2 regions of the Streptococcus sp. 10F2 genome follow, and region 1 is predicted to be linked to the other one. Evidence: predicted binding sites of a transcription regulator. Region 1 holds the regulator's gene; the other holds the start of a gene.

Region 1 (5,659 bases):
AAAAACCATCAGTATTTCTTACTCCCTCTAAAAGTTCCCTCATCTTCTTATTCGAAAAAGACAAGATTGACATTTATTCAATCTTGTCTTTTTTCATTATAAGCTTAGTTCCTTCAGGTATAAGAGGTCTGTTTGCACATCATCCCCCATCACAAAGTTATGCTGACCCACTTGATGGAAGCCGTTTTTCTGGTAAAATCCAAGAGCTGGTTTGTTATGCTCCCAGACACCCAACCAAATAGCGGTTTTTCCTAATTCTCGAGCCTGTTCTAGGGCAAAATTCATGAATTCTTGCCCCAAACCGCGACCCTTGTAATCTGGGTGAATATAAATCCGCTCAATCTCCATACTATTGTCATGAATGGATTCCGTCTGAGCACTTCCAATGTTGAGACGAAGATAGCCTAGCAGCTTCTCGCCCTCTTGATAGAAATAGTAGGCCACTTCTGGATCCTGCAGCTCTTTCTCTAGCCGTGGAAGAGCATAGGCCGTATCTAGATGCTCTTGCAAATTTTCTTCAGAAGTTGTCCCTTGAAAAGTATCTCGATAAGTAAGACAACTCAGTTCTCGGAGAATCGCAGCCTCCTCGAGTATCACTGGTCGAATCATCTATTATCCTTTCTTAATGTTGAATGTCCATTTTTAGCTTCCCAGCCTTAACCCCAACCTTCATCGTGGAACCTGGTTTCAAATCCCCAGCTAGAAGATACTCAGACAAGGGATCTTCCACCAAAGTTTGAAGAGTTCGACGAAGGGGACGGGCTCCATTTTCTGGATCATAACCTTTTTGCGCCAAAAGTTTAAGAGCACTTGGCTGGAATTTCAAGGCCACATCCTTGGCTGCCAAAGCTGCAACCATCGGCTTAACCATTACTTTGACGATTTCTTGCATTTGTTCGGCCGTGAGGCTATGGAAGACAACCTTTTCATCAATACGATTCAAAAATTCAGGGCGGTAAGCCTTTTTCAATTCCTCAAACATTCGTTTTTCCATACTTTCATGGTCAAAGCGCAGGTCCCCTGCGCCAAAACCAACAACCTTGTCATCACGAAGAGCCGTCGCACCTAAATTGGAGGTCATGATAATCAATGTATTGGAAAAATCAACCTTGCGGCCACGGCTATCCGTCAGAACTCCGTCATCTAGAACCTGCAAGAGCAAGTTGAAGATATCTGGATGAGCTTTCTCCACCTCATCAAAGAGGAGAACCGAGTAAGGACGATTCCGAACCTTCTCCGTCAACTCACCCCCCTCTTCATAACCAACATAGCCTGGAGGAGCTCCATTAAGACGACTCGCTGCAAACTTCTCCATATACTCACTCATGTCAAAACGAATAAGAGCTTCTTCATCATCAAAAAGCAATTCCGCCAAAGCCTTGGCCAACTCCGTTTTTCCGACACCCGTTGGACCTAAGAAAAGGAAGGAACCAATCGGACGTTTTCCGGTTTGTAGGCCTGAACGATTGCGTCGAATAGCACGACTAATAGCTGAGACAGCCTGGTCTTGCCCAATCACACGCTTGTGTAACTCTACTTCCAGATTCAAATACTTCTTGGCTTCCGTATTCGACAATTTTTGCACCGGAATGCCAGACAAGCGACTCAAGGTCTGCAATACATCCTCAGAGGTTACCCGGTGCTTGAAAACGACCGGTTTCTGGGCTTCTTTCACCAGTTTTTTAACCTTGCTAAATTCTTCATTCATCAAGGCTCTATCCAATTCCGTCAAACCATTTTTATCATATTCAGAAGTTCGCAAACTTCGATTTTGTACCGTTGCAGCTGCCTCATCCAACAAATCAATGGCTGAATCTGGCAAGCGTTTGGCAGTCAGGTAGCGCTTGGCAGTTTGAACAGCTGTTTTCAAGGCCTCATCCTCAATGGTGACCTGATGATGTTCCTCATAACGCGGCCGAAGTCCTTGTAAAATCGCAAGAGAATCCGATTCTTTCGGCTCTTCGATAATAACCTTAGCAAAACGACGAACCAAGGCTGCATCTTTTTCAATATGCTTCTGGTATTCCTCTTGTGTGGTCGCCCCAAGAGTACGAAGGTTTCCTCGTGCTAGGGCTGGTTTAAGAATATTAGCCGCATCCAAGGTCGAGTCAATTCCACTACCAGATCCAATAATCGTGTGGAGCTCATCGATAAAGAGAATGATATTCCCTTCCTTCTCGATATCATCAATAATATTGTTCATCCGCTCCTCAAAGTCCCCACGGAAACGAGTACCTGCAATAACATTCATCAAGTCCAATTCCATCACCCGCATATCTTGGAGGGCTACTGGAACTTGACCCGCCACAATCCGTTGGGCCAATCCCAAAGCTAGAGCGGTCTTACCAACCCCAGAATCTCCAACTAGCACAGGATTATTTTTAGTTTTCCGACTCAAGATGTGCACCATACGGTCAATCTCTTCCTCACGACCAACAACGGGGTCTAATTGACCTGCACGTGCTGCAGCAGTCAGATCACGACTATAGTCCTCTAAACCACCACTTTGAGTAGGAGGCATCCCCATCATATTAGCCATTTGTTGAGAAGTCGGCCGGCTACCACGGAAAAAAGTACGGATCGACTTAATCTCATCCTTGGACCAACCTGCACGTGCCTCAATATCCTTCCGCAAATCCTGAAGTTTTTTCGATTCTTCCTTGTCTTCTGGATCAAAGCCAGAAGCGTATAGAAGTTGAGTTGCTAGGGATTCTCTTTCTTTTAAAAGGACAAGAAAAATATGCTCCGTCCCCAATTCATCCTCACCTAAGTGCTGAGCCAACGCTTCCCCTCGTTCAAAAACCTTTTCCATCAAAGGGGAAAAAGGAAAAATGGTCATTTCCTTGCGTTCCCGATAAGGATAACCGACAATCTCCCCTGCCTTTTCTTCCAAAAGATCTAGATTAATCGGTGCATCTTTAAAGGCAGACCCTACAATACTATAAGGGTTTACTAAAAATCCGGTTAGAAGATGCCAAGTCTCTAAATGATCCCGACCATAATTATTAGCAAAAGCATGAGCCACTTCAAGGGTCTCAATCAATGCATTTGAATACTTCATTCTTATCCTCTTCTGTCAATTTCTTTAAGTAATTGTCGCATCATCTGGGTCCGTAGACGAGGGCCATCGGAGCCAAGGACACTATCCAAGGCAACCGCCAGCAGCCAAGTAGCTTCCCGTCTTTCCAAAATCCCTTCTTCGACTAGGAGCAGTAAGATATCTTCATAAACTTGCTCACTTAATTGGGAGGCCAATTTATCTTGGAGCTCCAATAACAGCTGGTGATGGTTGGAGTAAGAGATTCGGCCAATTCGAATATAGCCACCACCCCCACGCTTACTTTCAACAATGTAGCCCTTGCTTTCTGTAAACCGGGTCTTGATAACGTAATTAATCTGGCTTGGAACTACTTGAAAGAGTTCCGCTAATTCACTCCGCTTAAGTACCGCCATATCCATCTGCTCCAAAAGCTGTTTGATATGTTCTTCAATATTATCGGAGGTATTTCTTGCTACCATGGAAGTCCTTTCTAATTTGGTAAGCATTCCATCCTAGTAACTTGGTCTCCCAAAGTACTTATTCGTAAAAAAAAACGAAAAAATGAAATCTGACTATCTTTGACTTTTATTATATCCTAATTTCTGCAAGATTAAAAGGACTAAAAAAGGATGTTTAAATCAAAAGTTAAGATTAAACGTCACACTCTAGAACTAGCAATTACTTCCAATTTGAATAGGACTCAAATCTTCACCTTTTGGATTATAAGCATGGTTCCCAATAATAAAAAAGGCAGGGCTCTAATCCCCGCCTTCTTTTTGGAAACTCAATGAATTTCCAAAAAGCAACCATTATCTAAAAACTAGTCTTGACCAAGAGCAGCAGCCATAGTTGCAGCAACTTCTGATTCAAAGTCGTTTGAAGCTTTTTCGATACCATCTCCAACTTCAAAACGTGCGAATGCAACAACAGATGCATTTACTGAATCTAGGTAAGCTTCAACAGTTTTGCTGTCATCCATGATGTAGACTTGTGCAAGAAGTGTGTAAGCTTGGTCAACTTTCGTATTGTCAAGCATGAAGCGATCCATTTTACCTGGGATGATTTTATCCCAGATTTTTTCTGGCTTACCTTCAGCAGCCAATTCTGCTTTGATAGCTTCTTCTGCTTGTGCAATTACATCATCCGTCAATTGAGCTTTTGATCCATATTTCAAGAATGGAAGTGCTGGTTTGTTAACCATTGCACGACTTTCATTGTCTTGCTCGATAGCGTGGTTCAATTGTGCCAACTCATCTTTCACGAATTGCTCATCCAATTCTTTGTAAGAAAGAACAGTCGGTTTCATCGCAGCGATGTGCATAGATACTTGCTTAGCAAGTGCTTCATCACCACCGTCAATAACAGAGATAACACCAATACGGCCACCGTTATGTTGGTAAGCTCCAAATGCTTGTGCATCTGTTTTTTCCAACAAAGCAAAACGACGGAATGAAATTTTCTCTCCAATCGTTGCAGTTGCATTGACGTAAGCTGCTTCAAGTGTTTCACCTGAAGGCATTACCAAAGCAAGTGCAGCTTCGTTATCTGCTGGTTGACCTTCTGCAATCACTTTCGCAGTTTCGTTTACCAAGTTTACGAATTGTTCATTTTTCGCAACGAAGTCTGTTTCTGCGTTCACTTCAACAACTGCAGCAACGTTACCGTTTACGTAAACACCTGTCAAACCTTCTGCAGCGACACGGTCAGCTTTCTTAGCTGCTTTCGCCATACCTTTTTCACGAAGAAGTTCAATCGCTTTTTCGATATCACCCTCTACTTCAACCAAGGCTTTTTTGGCGTCCATGACACCAGCACCAGATTTTTCACGTAGTTCTTTAACAAGAGCGGCTGTAATATTGGCCATTTGAGCTTTCCTCCAAAATTTTTTTAAAAAAGGACAGGACGGAGGTCACTGCCCTTTGGGGTTACAAGATTATTCGTTTGATCCTTCAACAACTTCAACGATTTCTTCGATTGAATCTGCTTGTCCTGCTGCAGCTGCCATTTCAGCTTCAACAGAAGCAACGCTGTCTTCACCTTGACGACCTTCGATAACAGCATCAGCCATTTTCGCAGTGATCAATTTAACCGCACGGATAGCGTCATCGTTAGCAGGGATGATAACATCGATATCATCTGGATCAGTGTTTGTGTCGACCATCGCTACAACTGGGATACCCAATTTTTTAGCTTCTTTCACAGCGATTTGCTCTTTGTGTGGGTCAACGACATACATTACGTCAGGAATACGTGGCATATCTTCGATACCACCCAAGAATTTCTCAAGACGTGCACGTTGTTTGTTAAGAAGTGCAACTTCTTTCTTAGGAAGAACTTCGAAGACACCTTCTTCTTCCATACGTTTGATTTCTTTCAAACGAGCAACACGTTTTTGGATAGTTTCCCAGTTTGTAAGGGTTCCACCTAACCAACGGTGGTTGATGTAGTATTGACCAGCACGTTCTGCTTCTTCTTTAACAGCGTCAGCAGCTTGCTTTTTAGTACCAACAAACAAGATGATTGCATCTTCTGCAGCTGCATCACGCATAAAGTCGTAAGCTTGGTCTGCAAATTTAACTGTTTGTTGCAAGTCAATAACGTGGATTCCGTTACGCTCTG
Region 2 (19,276 bases), on a different contig from region 1:
GTCTTTTACAGCTTCAAAGTCTACATCTCCAATTAACTTCCCTTCCGCATTGCGATTCATACCCACGTCAATGACAACCGCACCTTCTTTGACAAAGTCAGAACCTACAAAGTGCCCTCGTCCAATCGCAACTACTAAGATATCTGCTGCACTGGCTAATTGAGCCAGATTTTCAGTCTTAGAATGAGCAATGGTAACAGTCGCATCTGCCGCCAAAAGCATCTCTGCCATAGGCTTGCCAACAATATTACTGCGGCCAATTACCACAGCTTTTTTTCCTGCAGGATTGATTCCATATTCCGCAAGTAAGGCCATGATCCCAGCAGGCGTAGACGGAACCCGTAAAGGATCTCCGGTCCACAAGCGTCCTACGTTGAAAGGATGAAAACCATCAACATCCTTAGCAGGATCAATCGCCTCTAACACTAAATCTTCACGGATTTGTGAAGGAAGCGGCAGTTGAACAAGAATACCATGCACGCTAGTATCCTGATTTAATTCTGCCAATAATTCCAATAGTTCTTCTTCAGTCAAGCTATCTGGGTAGCGCAAAACACGACTTTCAAAACCCGCCTCAATGGCTGCCTTCTCCTTATTACGGACATAGACCTGGCTAGCTGGATTCTCACCCACTAAGACTACTACCAAGCAAGGCTTCAACCCCTCTTCTACCAATAACTGAGCCGTCTTTTCAGCTAAGGCTGCTCGTTTTTTTAAAGCTAAAGCTTTTCCATCCAAGAGTTGCATGTGGTTCCTCCTTGTTCAAACTGAATCTATTCCCATTTTACCACTTGCTGAATGAATCTTCTAGAAGTTCTGCCTTAAAAGACAAAATGACTACAGACTTCACCGACTTATAAAACTTTACTCAAGAAATTCTGAGTTCGCTCTTCTTGACTATTGTCAAAAATAGCTTCAGGAGTCCCGTCCTCGACAACACCACCACCATCCATGAAGATAACCCGATCTGCAACTTCACGAGCAAATCCCATCTCATGAGTCACAATAACCATCGTCATACCAGATTCAGCCAATTCCTTCATGACAGATAAAACTTCACCAACCATCTCTGGATCGAGGGCTGAAGTCGGTTCATCAAATAACAGTAAATCTGGGTCCATAGCTAGTCCACGGGCAATCGCAATTCGCTGTTGCTGCCCACCTGACAGAGACTGAGGGTAAGCATTGGCTTTATCAGGCAAGCCGACTTTCGCTAGAAGCTCTTTTCCTTTTTCTTCTGCTTTCGCCTTGCTGATTCCTTTCGTTTTGATAGGGGAAAGGGTAATATTTTCCAAAACAGTCATATTTGGAAAAAGATTAAATTGTTGGAAAACCATTCCCATCTTTTCCCGCATTTTGAAAAGGTCATTTTTGGAATCTGTAATATCAACGCCTTCAAAATAGACATGACCTTTGGTCGCCTCTTCTAGCAAATTCATCGAACGAAGAAGTGTTGATTTCCCACTACCTGAAGGGCCAATAATAACAACGACTTCTCCCCGATGAATCTCTAAGTCAATACCTTTTAAAACCTCATTTTTTCCGAAATATTTATGAAGGTCTTCAATTTTTAAAATGGTTTCAGTCATTATTTCTTCTCCTCTTGTTTGAGCCGATTTTCAAACATTTTCAAAAGCAAACTAAGCACACTTGTTAGGGCAAGATAATAAGCTGCCGCAACCAATAAGGGAGTCAAAGATTGATAGGTTGTGGTCGCAACAGTCTGGGCTCCATTCCAGAGTTCCATAACGCCAATCGTTGCAAGAAGTGAACTATCCTTGACAATAGTTACAAACTCATTCCCCAAAGCTGGAAGAATATTTTTAACAGCTTGCGGGAGAACAACATAGCGCATGGCATTAGCCGGACGAATTCCCAATGAGTAAGCCGCTTCTAACTGCCCATTTGGAACTGCGTTAATACCAGCACGAACTGTTTCAGACACATAAGCTCCAGAGTTCATAGACAAAATAACAATCCCTGGAATCAAACGCGTCAAATCCACCTGTAAAATTCCAATCTGAATCGATGGAGCCGTTAAATGAGTTAGGGCAAAAGCAATCATAATTTGAACCAACATCGGTGTTCCACGAAAGACCCAAACATAAATATTCGCAATCCATCGTAAAACAGCCCATTTTGAGCGTTGAGCAAAAGCTAAGAGAACCCCTAAAATTGTTCCAAAAAAGACAACAAAAATAGAGACAATAATCGTTACCAAAGCCCCATAGTTAAAATAAGGCAAAAACTGAGGTAAAAATGAAAATGACATGAAAATACCTTTCAACAAAAAATGTAAATATGAAGTTATTCTACCAAAAAGCCAGAAGGCTCACAAGATGCATCAGCGAGAATATGAAAAAGGAGGCTGGGCAAACCTTCCAGCCTCGACATTCTCGTTCATCATAAATCTTTGACATAGTCATTGATTGGGGCAAACAGCAGAACTATCGGTTGAGTAGACAACATAGAATTTAGAAAGCAAATCATAGTTGTCCGTGTTTCATCACACCACCCGGTATTCTTTTCATAAAGACACTAGTTCGGACTTCGCTCATTTCAACAAAATCTATAGGACTTCAGCATACTATCAGAGTAGGAGTTACTAGTAACAACCTCTTTTTAGATCATTGAAAACCTAAAAATTAGATAGCAAAGGTAATCTAGGTAGTGACGACAACTTAGACAAAAGAGCTGTGACAGATTCTTCTGCTACCAACACGAACTCTTAATATAAAAGCTCGTAAATTTCCATTGCAATCAAATCGATACTGTCAAAAGTGAATGTCTCACGTGCTTCGACATCTCGTAAGGTAAAGATTGAACCGAGTTCTTCATCCTGGCTATAGGAAACTTCGGCAACGACTACACCGTCTCGTTCAAAATTTCGTTTCAAATTGCCGCCATCTGTCGCCATCTTTTCAAGACGATTGATAATGCGTACCAAATGTGATTCCATTACGTTTCTCCTATTTTTTAAATTCTTACTAAGTATACCATAGAATTACTGAAAATTCTAGGATACTTCTCCATTCTCATCCCTTTTCAAACTCCAAACCGACTTTGGAGTAGCCACATCTGAGGTAAAATTCCCCAGTTCTTTCTCCATCCAAATCATGTCATACCATTTGCTAAATTTATAACCAGCTTGTGGGAAATGGGCTACTTTCCTATAGCCACGCTTTGTATGGAAAAATTCACTTGCACGAGAACTATAGGGATCCTCTTTAGGGCCTAAGCCTATGCAAGCCTTGATAGATAAGATTCCCATTTCCTGGAGATAGGTTTCCAATCGATCATAGAGCAAATGCCCCAGTCCTTGCCCTTTCATGTTCGAATCCACATAAATAGTAGATTCGACTGACCAAGCATAAGCGGCAGCTGAACGAAAAGGACCTGCGTAGCAGTAACCTCGGATACGCCCCTCTACTTCTGCTACAAGATAGGGATAAAAAGACTGAATGGCCTCCATTCGACTTCGGAAAACCTCTAGGCTAGGAACTTCATGTTCAAATGATATCGCTGTCTGCTCCACATAATAAGCATAAATGGCTAATAGCTCCTCAGCATCAGCGAGCTGCGCAAATCTTACTCTAACCTCCATATGGGCCTCCTTTTCTTTATTCTAAAAAAACAAAGCGGATTGGTCAAGGCTCCCCTATTTCATACTTTTTACTTGCAAAGTCTCAAAAAGGTGCTATAATCGATAGTAGATAAATTTGACCTTTATTGACCAATAAAGGGTGTCTCTCGAATAGAAAGGAGCATTTATGCTTTGTCACAATTGTAAAATGAACGATGCTACCATCCATCTCTATACTAGTATTAATGGTCATCAGCAGCAAGTTGACCTCTGTCAAAATTGCTACCAAATTATGAAATCTGACCCGAATGCGTCCTTGCTAAAGGGCTTAAACTCCAACTCTAATGATCCTCTAGGAGAATTCTTCCAAAATTTAGGAAATTTCCAACGTCCTGAACCAGAGGAAACAGGAAACCGACCAGGTCAAAGAGAGCGAGCTTCTCAAGCCAAACCAAGACCAAAGGGAATTCTAGATGAGTTTGGAATCAATGTCACAGACATTGCCAAACGTGGGGACATCGATCCCGTTATCGGCCGAGATGAAGAAATCATTCGAGTGATCGAAATTCTCAATCGTCGTACTAAAAACAACCCCGTTCTTATTGGAGAACCTGGTGTTGGTAAAACAGCTGTCGTTGAAGGACTCGCTCAAAAAATTGTCGACGGAGATGTACCGCAAAAACTTCAATCCAAACAAGTCATTCGCCTAGATATGGTCAGCCTCGTTCAAGGTACCGGTATCCGTGGTCAGTTCGAAGAACGAATGCAAAAATTGATGGAGGAGATTCGGCAACGTGAGGATGTTATCCTCTTTATTGATGAAATCCATGAAATCGTCGGAGCAGGAAATGCTGGCGACGGAAATATGGATGCCGGAAATATTCTCAAACCTGCTCTAGCTCGTGGAGAACTACAACTAGTTGGTGCAACCACCCTCAATGAATACCGGATTATCGAAAAAGATGCTGCCCTAGAACGTCGCATGCAGCCCGTTAAAGTAGACGAACCGTCTGTAGCTGAAACTCTGATTATCCTCAAAGGAATTCAGAAAAAATACGAAGACTATCACCATGTCAAATATACAGATGAAGCTATTGAAGCTGCCGCTGTACTATCCAACCGCTATATCCAAGATCGCTTCTTACCTGATAAAGCCATCGACCTCTTGGATGAAGCAGGTTCTAAAATGAACCTAACCTTGACCTTTGTCGATCCTAAAGAGCTAGATGAACGTCTCATTGAAGCAGAGCGACTCAAGACTCAGGCAACTCGTGATGAAGACTTTGAAAAAGCAGCCTACTATCGTGATCAGATTGCTAAATACAAAGAACTTCAAAAAACTGAAATCCATGACCAGGATATGCCTGTCATTACCGAAAAAGTTATTGAAGCGATTATTGAGCAAAAAACCAATATCCCAGTTGGTGACCTCAAAGAAAAAGAGCAATCGCAATTGGTTAATCTTGCTGATGACCTCAAAGAACATGTCATCGGACAGGATCCAGCAATCGACAAAATTGCCAAAGCGATTCGTCGCAATCGAGTTGGCCTTGGTAGTCCAAACCGTCCAATTGGAAGCTTCCTCTTCGTTGGTCCCACAGGTGTTGGTAAGACCGAACTGTCTAAACAATTGGCCTTAGAGCTTTTTGGTTCTACAGATAGCATGATTCGCTTCGATATGAGCGAATATATGGAAAAACACAGTGTAGCTAAATTAGTTGGTGCCCCTCCAGGTTATGTGGGCTACGATGAAGCTGGCCAACTAACCGAGAAAGTTCGTCGTAACCCTTACTCCCTTGTCCTCTTAGATGAGATTGAAAAAGCGCATCCAGACGTTATGCACATGTTCCTTCAAGTCTTGGATGATGGACGTTTGACTGATGGTCAAGGACGAACTGTCAGCTTCAAAGATACCATCATTATCATGACTTCCAACGCAGGTACTGGTAAAGTCGAAGCCTCTGTCGGATTTGGTGCCAGCCGTGAAGGACGGACCAACTCTGTCATGAATGAATTGGGGAACTTCTTCAGCCCAGAATTTATGAACCGCTTTGATGGTATCATTGAATTCCAAGCACTTAGCAAGGAAAATCTCCTTCAAATTGTTAACCTCATGTTAGAAGATGTCCGTGAGCGACTTGGCAAAAATGGCATCCAACTAAGTGTCACAGATAAAGTCAAAGAAAAATTGGTCGACTTAGGATATGATCCTAAAATGGGAGCTCGCCCACTCCGTCGAACTATTCAAGATCATATTGAAGATTCCATTACCGACTACTACCTAGAACATCCACAGGAAAAAGACTTAAGAGCCGTGATGCAAAACGGACAAATCATGATTAAGTCTACTCAAAAAGTGGAAAAAGAGACCGAAAAAGTAGAATCCGAATAAGAAAAAGCGATAGGAATAGGGAGTTGGAAACACAAACAATGATAGTTTGCGTCAACGAAATCTCCCAACTACATCTTAGAGGCTGGTACTTGAGTCCAGCCTCTGTTTTCCACAAATTCATCCTCAGCAATTTTTTCTTCGTTTTTCTTTTTAAAAAAGGTGAGCCGTTAAAAATCATGATATAATAAAGAAAAACAATTTAATCTTAGGAAGGTTTGCTTATGACAGTTCCTTATTTTGGTAAGAAAGATCCTGACGTTAACTACACAGCTCGCTATGGGGTCTATGCGGTAGTACCTGATGCTCGTCGCGAGCAGGTTATCTTAGTTCAAGCTCCAAATGGTGCCTGGTTTTTACCCGGAGGTGAAATTGAGGCTGGTGAAAATCATTTAGAAGCTCTCGAGCGAGAGTTGCTCGAAGAACTAGGTTTCAGTGCGCAAGTTGGTCAGTACTATGGTCAAGCTGACGAGTACTTCTATTCTAGCCATCGAGATACCCACTACCACAATCCAGCCTTTATTTATGAAGTGAAATCCTATACCGAGGTCGGTCAACCCTTGGAAGACTTTAATAATTTAGCCTGGTTCCCTATTAACCAAGCCTTTCTACACCTAAAACGTGGTAGTCATCGTTGGGGTCTCCAACAATGGCAACAATCTCTAAATCAATAGTTTGCTCAACTAGAAAGGTGTCATTATGAAACTGATCAATACAAACTCCAGTCATAAACAACTCATTGAGAGGCAACTTGAAAACACGGATGCAACCTTAGTAGAGACTTTCTCAGCAGGTAATACAGATGTGATTTTCACAAAAGCTCCTACCCACTATGAAATCTTAATTACCAATAAACACCGAGCTATTCGTGAAGTAGAAATTGAAACCATCCGAGATTTCTTCCTCAAGCGGCGTATTCAAACAGATCATGTTCGCAAGGAAGATATCAAAACCCTCTACTCTGATAAACTAATTGAAATCTCCATTCCAATCAAGTAGTCAAAAAGGAATCTCTAGTCTAAACCCTAGAGATTCCTTTTTGCTTACTCAGTATACACTTCTTATGACACAAACTCCCCTGCTGGATCCACGGCCAACAGGGGAGTTTTCAAATCTATAAGCCCATAAGTTCTCAAGAAAGCGAGACTTATTTTTGTGGTACTTCGAATCCTTCAACGACTGCTTCAGAGAAGTTTTCTTCAAGGATTGAAGCACAGTGATCACAGACCATAACAAGATTTGGATTGCTATTGGTTCCAACGCTTGGATCAACACGACGACAGCGTTGACATACTTGTCCTTCTGCGGCTTTAACTTCAAAAGCAACATCTTCGAAGCTAAGAGCATGTTCAGATGCTGGCTCAGAGGATAGGGTCAGTTTGGAAACAATCAACAATTGTGCTAAATCTGTATCCAAGGCTTCCAAAGCAGCTGCCAATTCTGAACTTGGGTAGACAACTAATTCTGCTTCAAGTGATTTACCAATGACTTTCTCAGCACGAGCCTCTTCCAAAGCTTTTTGTGCTTGTGAACGGAAGGTAAAGAAGAGTTCCCACTGCTCTAATACCTGATCAGCATTCTCAAACGTTGTAACCTCAGGGAGATCTGTCAATTGTACAAAGTCAGCTTCTTCAAATTCAAGGTAGGACCAAATCTCTTCAGCAGTATGTGGAAGAATTGGTGTCAAGAGCTTGGTCAATTTCACAAGAATATCATAGAACACTGTTTGCATCTGACGACGCTCTAGAGATTTTGCCCCTTCAATGTAAACCACATCTTTCGCAAAATCAAGATAGAAGGCAGATAAATCAACTGTTACAAAGTTTACAACTGCCTTATACACATTGAGGAAGTTGAAATCATCATAGGCCTGACAGATTGCTGCTACAACTTGATTAAAGCGAATAGTCATGTACTTATCAACAGACCGAAGTTCTTCAAAGACAACTTGATCTTGAGTCGGATTAAAGTCAGAGGTGTTAGCAATTAAGAAACGTAGGGTATTACGAATCTTCCGGTAAGTCTCTGACACCTGGCTCAAAATATCCATGGAGATACGGACATCATTGCTTGTATCAACACTACTTACCCAAAGACGAAGGATTTCAGCACCAAACTGTTTTTCCACATCACTAGGCAAGATTGTATTTCCTAGCGATTTAGACATTTTTTCACCCTTACCATCCAAAACAAAACCTTGGGAAAGAAGCTGTTTGTAAGGTGCTACTCCATTATTGGCAACGGAAGTAATCAAGGAAGAGTTGAACCAACCACGATATTGATCAGATCCTTCTAAGTAGAGATCAGCTGGATATTGAAGTTCTTCACGATTATTCAAGACTCCGTTCCAAGAACTTCCAGAGTCAAACCATACATCCATGATATCTGTTTCCTTGGTGAAGACCCCATTCGGAGAACCTGGGTGACTATAGCCTTCTGGTAAGAGGTCCTTAGCTTCACGAGCCCACCATACTGAAGCCCCATGCTCTTCAAATAATTGAGCAACATGTTCAATGGTTTCAGCTTCCATAATAGCAGTTCCATCTTCTGCATAGAAAATTGGAAGAGGAACCCCCCAGGCACGCTGACGTGAGATAACCCAATCGCCTCGATCACGAATCATATTATAAAGACGTGTCCGCCCCCACTCCATGTGGAATTTCACTTGATCAATTTGATCCAAGATTTCTTGACGGAAATCAGATACAGATGCAAACCATTGAGGAACTGCACGCCAGATAATTGGCTTTTTCGTCCGCCAGTCAAATGGATAGGAGTGTGTGATTTCTTCTTGAGCCATCAATAAATCACCAAGTTTTTCCACTACTGTCGGCAATACCTTACCATAGAACTGACCAGCAAATTCAGGACCAGCATTCTCCATCATGATTCCACGTTCATCAACTGTAACTGCTACTTCAAGACCATTGGCAACCCCAACATGGTAGTCGTCCTCACCAAATCCAGGAGCCGTATGGACAATACCTGTACCTGAGTCTGTTGTAACATGGTCACCCAGAATAACCAACTCATCGACTTCTGTATCCCATGGATGTTCTGTAACAATATGGTCCAGTTCTTTACCCGTATAGCGAGCTACTACTTCTACATCTGACCAGCCGAATTTTTCTGCAAGCTGATCTAGCAATTCTTCAGCAAGTACAAAATGACGGCTATCTCCTGCTACAGCAACCTTCACATAGGAAATGTCTGCTCCAACTGTCAAACCACGTGAAGCAGTGATTGTAAATGGTGTAGTTGTCCAAACAACAATATAGGTATTTGTATCCAAGACACCTTTACCATCTTTGACCTTATTGGCATAATAAAGAGAATTAGAGGTTACATCATGGTATTCGATTTCAGCTTCCGCAAGAGCAGATTCAGATGACCATGACCAGTAAACAGGTTTAGCCCCACGGTAGATGTAGCCTTTTTCAGCCATCTTTCCAAAAACACGGATTTGAGCTGCTTCATAATCTGGTGTTAAGGTCGTATAAGGATGATCCCAATCTGCAGCAACACCTAGACGTTTAAAATCAGCTTTTTGTTTTTCCACTTGTTCAAGAGCATAGTCTCGACAAAGATTCAAATAATCGACCAAATCCATTTCCTTGCGTTTAACACCTTGTTTGGCTAAAACTTGTTCAATTGGAAGACCATGAGTATCCCAACCAGGAACATAAGGTGCATAGAAGCCAGACATGGATTTAGAGCGAACGATAATATCCTTAGAAATCTTATTGAGGGAGTGACCTACATGGATATTTCCATTGGCATAGGGAGGTCCATCATGAAGAATAAAGGATGGTTTCCCTTGATTTAATTCTAACCGTTTTTTGTAAAGTTCTGCCTTATCCCATTCCTCTTGCCAAAGAGGTTCTTTAGTTGGCAACCCAGCTCGCATTGGAAAAGCTGTTTTTCCTAAATTTAAGGTTTCTTTTAATTTCATATCCAATCCTTTCTATAAAAAAACACACCTTGCCATTCCCTAAGGACGACAAAGCGTGGTACCACCTTACTTTAGTAAATTGGACTCACAGTCTCCAATCTACCCTCTTCGTCGATAACGGAACGACCCGTCCACACTTACTTAGTACATTTCAGTGTAGAGTTCATGAAATGATAATCGAAACAACAGGGAATGTAGGTCTCACACCAACACCTACTCGCTAGAATTGTATTGATTCAATCGTGTTTTCATGGAACTAAATCATTATAAAAGATCGACTTTTTCTTTTTCAGCCGAATCAACTGCATCTAGAGCAGCGTTTACATCTGCAGCTAAGCCTTGGTAAGACTGTGTTTCAGCCATTTGATTTGCTGATGCAATACGGTTTTGTAATTCTGCAACTTCAAGTGGTGAAAATTGACGAGTCATGTCAATTGGTTCCTCATGTGAAACAGCTTGGTCTTCTCCAAGAGCAGATACAACTACTTCACGGAATGCTTCATCACTCGTTTGAACATAGGTCGCTGTTGGTTGCAAAATATTTTCCCACTCTGGGGATGTAATGACACTCAATTGACTCTCTACTGCAGAACGAATTTGTTGATGGAAAATACGTGTTTTATTTTTCAACTCTTCCGTCTCAACTGCAACTTTCTTGGCATTGTCTGTAGCATGACGAAGAATTTCGTTTGCCTTAAATTTAGCATCATCCAAGAGGCGTTGAGAATCTTGTTCTGCCTGACGAATAATGTTATTAGACTCATCAGAAGCTGTTTGTTTCACCTTTTCAGCTGCATCTTGCGCAATCAAAACAGATTGGCTAAGCGAATCTTTCATTTCGTCAAAATAGAGTAAGCGCTCTTCTAAATTACGAACTTGCTCATCTTTTGCAACCAACTGCCGAGTCAAGTCTTCAAATTCTCGAATCAAAATATCCAAGAAATCATCAACTTCATCTACATCATAACCACGAAACTTTGTCGTGAACGATTTATTACGGATATCTAATGCTGTCAGTGCCATATTCTCTCCTTATTTACGTGCTAATATCTTTAACTCTACTTTCATTCTACCAGATTTTGAAAGACCTGTGGACTCTCCGACATAAACTCTTCCCTTACTCCGAATACTGACTCTATCACCAGCCTTTATTGGATAAGAGACATCTGTTCGTTCCTGGTAATTAACCTTTACTTTATTGGATTTAATTAATTGTGCCGCCTTACTTCGACCTACTTGAAAAGAAGAAGCGACCAAGCGATCCAAGCGAAGGCTATCTACAAAAATGGTTTTTGTCTGAGCCTCTTCTTGAACTTGCAGTTGTTCAGATTTGGAAATCACATTCATCTTAACACCTAGACGACCAATCTTCCGAACTTCTTGAAGTACAAGTTCTACTATCGGACGTTGCATGAAAATCTGAACTTGATCTTCCCCAATTAGAATATCTCCAAAAACACGACGGTCCAAGCCTGTCTGATGGAGTAGGGAGCCCAATACTTGAGGATGGGTTAGATGCCCAAATTGACTCATAAAGTCAATCGATAACAATTCTAATTCAAAATCATCAGGATTTAATTCATAATAACTAGGTGCTAAAAGAACGCGAGACTGCTCACTTGGCCATAAGTCCGCCGAATCAAACACGTTCAGCTCCCTATGACTGGCCAGATTTCTAAGTAATGAAACCTGATGCGGATTTAGAAAATCTGTCAATACCGGAATGTATTGATTCTCTACCCGCTCAATCCACTCCCAAGCCTTTTCTAAAAAAAGCTGATCGCCTGCTGTTACATGTTGCGATACATTTTTTAAATTTTTTACCATGCGAAAAACAAAGCCGGAAGTACATGATCACGAATTAAATTTAGTAAAAATAAAACTGCAAAGACCGTCCAATCCAAACCAAAGAACTGAAGGGGTAAGTTTCGAAAAGGCCTTAAAATAGGACTGACGATTCTAATCAACCAGTAGCCTAAAGGTGTCCGCAGAGCACCTGGAAACCAAGACAGAATAATGTAAGCTACCAAAGCTAAATCTAATACATTCAAGAAAAGAACGAGAGTCCGATAGATATAGTATAGGATATTCATTAGCGTCGTTTCATATCGAAATCAAATTCGATTGTTTGATTTGTTGTTCCCTCAGCTAGCTGAAGGTCTTCAACATTAATGACAACATTTGAAGGAGTTAAGAGATAAATCCCATTTGCAACTTTTTTCAAATCTCCAGATAGAACATATCGTGCTCCATCCAAATAATCTAAACAGCGACGTGCTTGAACTTCTGTCATGTATTGAAAGTCAATCAAAACACTTTCATTTTGAAGGAGAAGATCCAAAAATTTTGGAGTCTCTTCATAACGTCGTGGGTAACGAACATAAATAATGTGTTTTTCTTCCGGAGATGATTGGCCATTCTGACGGGCCAATTCTTCTTGTCTCGCATGTAAATCTGTGATGTTTTGTGGTCTACTTGTATTCATAGTTTGTGTTTCTCTTTCTTCTGTACTTCGGTTGACAGGCGACTTCTGAGGTAGAGAAAGGGTACCTTCAGAAGTTTTTATGTGAGGTAAACTGGATACATTTGAGAGAGTTCTACGCTCTGCCTTGTCTTCCATTTGTGCCTGTATTGCTTGGTCAGTTTTGTCTGCTAAGCTTGTTTCCGAAAGAACTTCTACAGGCTCTTCCTGGAATCCGCCTTCGTCTTCAACAAACAGACCCTTTAAATAGACACCAATATTTCTAAAAAAATCGAGTACTCTGTCCATAATTTTCCTTTTGTCACTTATTCAAAAAGAAGGCTGCCAATTCGAACGAAGGTGGCTCCCTGTATGGCTGCCAACTGATAGTCTGAGGACATTCCCATACTTAACTCAGTAAACGGCATTCCTGGGATTTTTCTTTCTGCTAATTCTTGCTGCAAGATACGAGTCTGATTAAATAATTGATCAATTTCGGATGGTTCTGCTTCAGCAGGTGCCATCGTCATCAAACCAACTAATCGAATCTTATCAAAAGCAGCGATTTCTTCTAAAGCCGAATCAATATTTTCTATAAAGAAACCATGCTTGCTTTCCTCACGAGAAAGATTTACTTGTAAAAAACAAGCAATCGGTTTTTCAGCCCGTTTTTGAATTTCTCTTGCTAAAGAGACGGAATCCAAGGCATGAAAGTAGTCCACATGATTGATGACATCTTTTACTTTTCTTCTCTGTAAACTACCAATAAAATGCCAGGTAATGGGAAGGTCAGATAACTTATCTTTTTTAGCAAGAAATTGAGGGACACGGTTTTCACCTAAGTGGTAAAAACCAGTCTCCTCAACAAGTTGTCGTGTAACATCTGCATCCACATATTTTGTGACCGCAATAATCTGACATTCTCTTGCTGGACTAACACTTTTTCTAACCGCCTCCGTTACTTCTTCTTTAACGAGTTGGGCTTGTTTTTGAAAATTCATTTTAACGATTCCGGAAAAATGGTGGTGTTTCTAGCTCATCATCATCTAAATCATTTTGTTCTTGATAACGCTCTACACTAGAACCTGTTGGTGTTTCAGTTTGACGTGTAATCTGATCACGACGAAGATCCCAATTTCCAAATGGTGAAATAGCTGGCGCTTCACTTTGACGAGGACGACTTGAAATCGGCATATCTACTGATTCATTCAAATCGTAGGCACGATCAAATTGACCTTGATTTGCTTGAGCTTGTTTAGGCTCAGGACGACTAGGAGTTCCTGATACACCAGCCACCTGCTCAACTTTATCTTGACGAACGCCTGTTGCGACAACAGTAACGCGAATCTCGCCTTCCATATTTGGATCAATGGAGGTTCCCAACCAGATATTAACACCATGACCAGCGGCTTGATTCACAATTTCAGATGCTTCTTCAGCCTCTGTCAAAGCCATATCCATACCACCAGTCACGTTAACAATAACATCCTCGGCACCATCAATTGTAGTTTCCAATAGTGGTGAATAGATGGCCTTACGAGCAGCTTCCATCACCCGCTCTTCACCCGTTCCAATTCCGATTCCCATAAGGGCATTCCCCTTATTAGCCATAACCGTTTTTACATCCGCAAAGTCAAGGTTAATCAAACCAGGATTGGTAATCAAATCTGTAATTCCTTGAACACCTTGTCGAAGAACATTATCAGCTTCACTAAGAGCTTCCATCAAAGGTGTTTTCTTATCAACAATTTCAAGAAGATTATTGTTAGAGATGATCAAAAGTGTATCAACATGTTCCCGCAATTGATTAATTCCCTCAACTGCAAAATTCCCACGTTTACTTCCCTCAAAACCGAATGGACGAGTGACAACACCTACTGTCAAAGCACCTAGCGATTTTGAAATACGAGCGATTTCAGGGGCTGCACCTGTTCCTGAGCCTCCCCCCATTCCAGCAGTAATAAAGACCATATCAGATCCTGAAAGTGCCTCGTTTAGGACTTCTTCACTTTCAAGTGCTGCTTCACGTCCAACCTCCGGTTGTCCTCCAGCACCTAGACCACGAGTCAATTTTGGACCCAATTGGATAACAGTTTCTGCCTTAGAACTGCTTAGAGCTTGAACATCTGTATTCGCTGCGATAAATTCTACACCAGCGACTCCTTCGTCAATCATACGGTTAATGGCATTTCCGCCACCACCTCCGACACCAATTACTTTAATTACTGCGCCTTGTGCTGCAGCTGCGTCAAATGAAAATGACATCTTGTTTCTCCTTAATCAAACATTGAATTTAACAGTCCGCGGACCCGATCACCAAACTTACCGGTAGTATTTTCTTTTTTAACAGGAATCTCTGCATCTATTTCAGGCAATTCCTGAGTCGTATGTGTTGGTTGAGGTTGTTGGACTGGTTCAGGACTAACTTGAACTTGTGGCTGTTGCACAGGTGCTACTGCAGCTTTGGGACGAAATGCAATCGTTCCTTGTTGTGGACGAGTAAATTCGCCATGAACTGCTGCTTGAGCCAATTGATCCACTTCAGTCATATTTCCTGCATACTCTGCCAATGAAATAACATTCGCAAAGGCTGGATTTCGAATTCCAATTTGGTTCGGTACAAATAACTTCACAGGAACTTCAAAAATTTCCTGTGCCAATTCTACAATACCTGGTAGAATAGCTCCACCACCTACAATGACAATCCCTCCTGGGAGGTCTAGTAAATGATGTCTTTCAAGATTTTGCTTAACCTGATCAAAGATATGACGAACACGAGCAGAAATGATTTCTGCTAAATATTTTTCTGTGACTTCAACTGGTTCTACTTCACCAATAACATCTACTTGGAAACTATCATGAGCACTTGAAAGAGAGGGATAGGCTTCCCCGTAATTCATTTTTAATCCTTCTGCAGTTGCTTGAGAAGTTCTTAATACCTTGGAAATATCTTTCGTAACGTATTCTCCACCCTCTTGATAGATGTGGGTAAACTGAAGCTCTTGATTTTTAACTGCAGCTACAGTGGTTTGACCGCCTCCCATATCGATAACAGTCGCACCAAATTCCCGTTCACCTTCATTCAAAACAGATTTACTCATAGCAAGTGGAGAAATTACAATATTATCTAATTTCAGACCTGCCCGTTCCACTGTTTTGCGTAAATTATGAAGAATAGTTCGTGGACCAGTATAAAGAAGCCCACGCATTTCTAAACGAGTCCCCATCATACCTCGAGGATCTCGAATCCCTTGGAAACCATCCACAATAAACTCTTCTGGTACAAAGGTAATAACCTCACGATCTGGGTTCATGCTCTTAGTCACTGCAGACTCTACCACATTTACCACATCCATATCGGTAATTTCTTTGGTTTCATTGGTGACCGGAATCATACCTTGTGTTGGCTCAATTTTCAAAAGACTTGCAGGTAAGCCGACATTAACCGTTGCAATCGCAATGCCTGCCTTCTCTTCTGCCTGATCAATGGCTTTTTTGATGGCAGTGGCTGCAGCTTCGATGTCGACTACGATTCCATCCTTAACACCAGCACTTTTTGCATTGCTGACACCAATGACATTCATTTCTTCATTGATATATTCGGCGACCAACACCTTGATGGAACTAGTCCCAATATCTAATCCTGTAAAGAAGCCATCTCTAGCCATTACATACTTCCTCTCTTCTCATACAATCTTCAATCAACTTGAACACTTTTAAGCGTGCTAATCACCGTACATTATAACACAAATACACGAAAATAAAAGATTTTTTCTATTAATTTTGAGTTACAGTTGTGAGGGCTCCGACTTGATTGACAGCCATCTCTAAACCAGATTCTTGTGCTGTTTTTTCATCACTAGTCATTGGATACCCGTAAGCACCTGCCTCCATATCAATCATGGTGGGCTCTTGCAAGTTTTTAACAATCGAAGGATAGTAGGTTAATTTCCGGCTCAGTTCAGATAATGGAACCAAAACCTGATGCCCATCTCTCATCGTTAGAGTAACCAAATCTTCTGAGGCTTTAGAGGCACTCGATTTGATTTCCTGAATATTCTCCCGTACTTCCTGATTTAATTGTAATAGCTGTTCGCTCAAAGTTGGATATAACTCTTCATCTACCAATTGAGTTCGAATAGCATCGCTTGGCATTTCATGTTCCGCAACTTCTTCATCTACTTTTTGACCATTAGCCAAAATCGGAAAAGCTTTCTGATTCTCTATCTGGTAAGCAACAATCGCATACTCTTCGATTTGGATTGGGAAAGTCGTTGGAAACTGGTAACCAACCGAAACCTGCCGTACCCAAGGACTGGCTTTCTGAATACGCTTCGCAAAATTCTTTCGGTTCGTCAGAACTGTTATCGTATAATCTCTTTCATCCACCTTCGTCGCAGCTATAACCTTAGACTGGTCCTGATGATCACTGCCTGAGACTGTGAACTGCTTCATTTTCCCGTAAGGACTAATAAAATATGCTGAAATGACTGTCAGAAACATAAAGAAAAGAAAGACAGGAATTAGCCGAGCTAAATGACGGCGAGCTTTCCGAGTCTGCTCTCGGTTCTCTTGTTTTTGGATTTTTCGAGCTTGACGCTGGTTTTGTTTAGCTTGCTTCTGAGCCTGTCTTTTTGCTCGCTGCGCTTGACGTTTTTGAAGCTGAGCTGCTTTTTTGGCTTGACGTGCAGAATCTGTCAGATTCACTTGTTCCTGTTTCTGGCGGGCAATGGATTGGACTTTCTGCTCTTCTTCTAAAATTTCTTTAGCCATTGGGTCCACAATCCGACCTAGACGCTGATTAATATTCCGTTGCCGTTCACGTTCTGCCCGAATCCGTTCAGTATCTTGAGCCGCTTGATATTCTCGGTTTCTCCTTTCCCATTCTTCGCGATGAGAGGAACCTTTTTTATCCTCGTCAGACATCAGTGGCCTCCTTTATCAATCTCATTCATTAATACTTGGTAAAAAGCATCCAGACTAATCAAATCCACACTTTGAGCCATAGCATCTTGGAAAGCTTCAGAATTTTCTTGCACCTGGGTAATCGTTGCTTGTAATGTCTCCAAGTTTAAATCTGGCTCTTGAATGGTCAGACTGTAGCCTTTTTTCTCAAAGTAGGCCGCATTTTCCAACTGATCTCCGCGACTCGCTTCTTTCCCCAAGGGAACAATGATATGAAGTTTCTCCAAAGCGACCAGTTCAAACAAGGTATTCGATCCCCCCCTTGTAATGACCATGTCTGCTAATTCCAATAAATCTCGATACGTTTCACGCGCAAAAGCTAAACGATAGAGCCCAGAACTAGACTCTTCCAAGTCTTTATGCCCTGTCAAATTAATAATGTTATAGGCAGCCAAAAGAGATTCTCGATTTTGATCCACAAACTCATTAAAAACCTTGGCCCCTCCGGATCCGCCGATAAAAAGGAGAGTTTTTTTCTCAGAATCAAAGAGTTCTTCAGCCATCTCTTGTATCTCACTTGAGAGGTTGTGATACCCCTTTTCCACCTTGGAAATAGCACCCACATGCTCTGCACGGGTATACTCTCCTTCCAATTGAAAAGTCGAGAAGAGACGCTTCGAAAATTTATAGGCAATTTTATTGGCTAAGCCCATCGTCAAGTCTGACTCATGAATGTAGACCGGAATTCCTAGTAATTTAGCTGCAACTACAGGTGGAACAGATACAAACCCTCCCTTAGAAAATAGAGCTTGAGGACGAATTTTCAAAAGGTAAAAGAAGGATTGGAGCACTCCCCAGGCAACTTTAAAGACATCCCAAAGGTTCTGCCAAGAGAAATAACGACGTAATTTTCCCGTTGCAATCGAATGGAATTGAACATTTAACCCACTTTTTTCTAATTGCTCAAATTCAATTCCTTTACGATCCCCAATATAGTGGACTTCCCACCCGTTAGCGATAAACTTCGGAATCAGAAGCAGGTTCAAGGTCACATGACCCACTGTTCCTCCTCCCGTAAAGACGATTTTTTTCATGCTTATTCTAACTCCTTCACTGCTTTTAGGAAGACTTCCCCTCGTTCTTCAAAGTTCTTATACATGTCCCAGCTAGCATTAGCTGGACTGAAGAGAACAACATCTCCTTTTTGAGCCAGGTCAAAGGCTATGTTAGTTGCCGCTGCTACTTCTGAAGCAGGGTAGCTTGCGACCCCTGCTTCTTTAGCTAAGGCTTCTAAACGAGGAGCGACTTGCCCTAATAGAACCATAGCCTTCAGTCCGTGAATATCCGGAAGTAACTCACTCAAGTCATTCCCCCGATCCAAACCACCAGCAATCAAAATGACCTTGGAATTATCAAAACCAGACAAAGCCTTCTGCGTCGCTAAAATATTCGTGGACTTGCTATCGTTGTAGAAACGGATTCCATTGATTTCGCCAACTTCCTGCAAACGATGCTTGACCCCTGAAAAAGTCGATAATGCACGCGTAATAGCTTCGTTCTCTACTCCTAATTGCTTAACCACCAAGATTGCTGCTAAGGCATTCTCAATATTGTGCTCGCCTGGAACCCCTAGCTCAACGGCTGGCATAATCCGTTCACCCTTATACACTAAATGCCCCTCGTCCAAGTAAGCCCCGTCAACCTTTTCCTTAGTTGAAAAGGCAAGAACTTGTGCCTGTGTTTCCTTCGCCAAGTCCTGGCTAAGGGCTTGATTCCAATTCAGAATTAGGAAATCATCTGCTGTCATTTGAGATTGGATAGCCCATTTAGCATCCCTATACTCTTCAAACGATTCATGGTAATCTAGATGGCTTGGCAAAATATTATTAATTACTGCAATATGGGGATGGAAACTCTCTACTCCCATCAATTGAAAACTGGACAATTCCATCACCACCTGCTGCTCTTCTGTAACGTCAGGTAAAA

Evidence for each region. The regulator CtsR, encoded in region 1, represses protease genes until heat stress. The targets are predictions, from matches to a motif close to TTGGTCAAAAAAGGTCAAANA.
Region 2: a site for CtsR is predicted at 3,717-3,737, ahead of ACXM1Q_RS03805 (ATP-dependent Clp protease ATP-binding subunit). Genes of this name have one in related genera too.

What each region holds. Positions count from the first base shown of each region.
Region 1 covers NZ_JBTGGE020000067.1:1,082-6,740, forward strand. Annotated here, with positions in the region: gene ACXM1Q_RS08450 (GNAT family N-acetyltransferase) at 97-609, opposite strand; gene ACXM1Q_RS08455 (ATP-dependent Clp protease ATP-binding subunit) at 623-3,061, opposite strand; gene ACXM1Q_RS08460 (CtsR family transcriptional regulator) at 3,064-3,519, opposite strand; gene tsf (translation elongation factor Ts) at 3,861-4,904, opposite strand; gene rpsB (30S ribosomal protein S2) at 4,974-5,659, opposite strand, start outside.
Region 2 covers NZ_JBTGGE020000011.1:20,570-39,845, reverse strand. Annotated here, with positions in the region: gene ACXM1Q_RS03830 (bifunctional methylenetetrahydrofolate dehydrogenase/methenyltetrahydrofolate cyclohydrolase) at 1-747, opposite strand, end outside; gene ACXM1Q_RS03825 (amino acid ABC transporter ATP-binding protein) at 855-1,589, opposite strand; gene ACXM1Q_RS03820 (amino acid ABC transporter permease) at 1,589-2,272, opposite strand; gene ACXM1Q_RS03815 (DUF1797 family protein) at 2,729-2,959, opposite strand; gene ACXM1Q_RS03810 (GNAT family N-acetyltransferase) at 3,017-3,604, opposite strand; gene ACXM1Q_RS03805 (ATP-dependent Clp protease ATP-binding subunit) at 3,771-5,975, shown strand; gene ACXM1Q_RS03800 (NUDIX domain-containing protein) at 6,197-6,646, shown strand; gene ACXM1Q_RS03795 (DUF1827 family protein) at 6,672-6,971, shown strand; gene ileS (isoleucine--tRNA ligase) at 7,120-9,924, opposite strand; gene ACXM1Q_RS03785 (DivIVA domain-containing protein) at 10,189-10,947, opposite strand; gene ACXM1Q_RS03780 (YlmH family RNA-binding protein) at 10,957-11,751, opposite strand; gene ACXM1Q_RS03775 (YggT family protein) at 11,745-12,017, opposite strand; gene ACXM1Q_RS03770 (cell division protein SepF) at 12,017-12,544, opposite strand; gene ACXM1Q_RS03765 (YggS family pyridoxal phosphate-dependent enzyme) at 12,712-13,386, opposite strand; gene ftsZ (cell division protein FtsZ) at 13,388-14,650, opposite strand; gene ftsA (cell division protein FtsA) at 14,662-16,053, opposite strand; gene ACXM1Q_RS03750 (cell division protein FtsQ/DivIB) at 16,163-17,311, opposite strand; gene ACXM1Q_RS03745 (UDP-N-acetylglucosamine--N-acetylmuramyl-(pentapeptide) pyrophosphoryl-undecaprenol N-acetylglucosamine transferase) at 17,311-18,384, opposite strand; gene murD (UDP-N-acetylmuramoyl-L-alanine--D-glutamate ligase) at 18,387-19,276, opposite strand, start outside.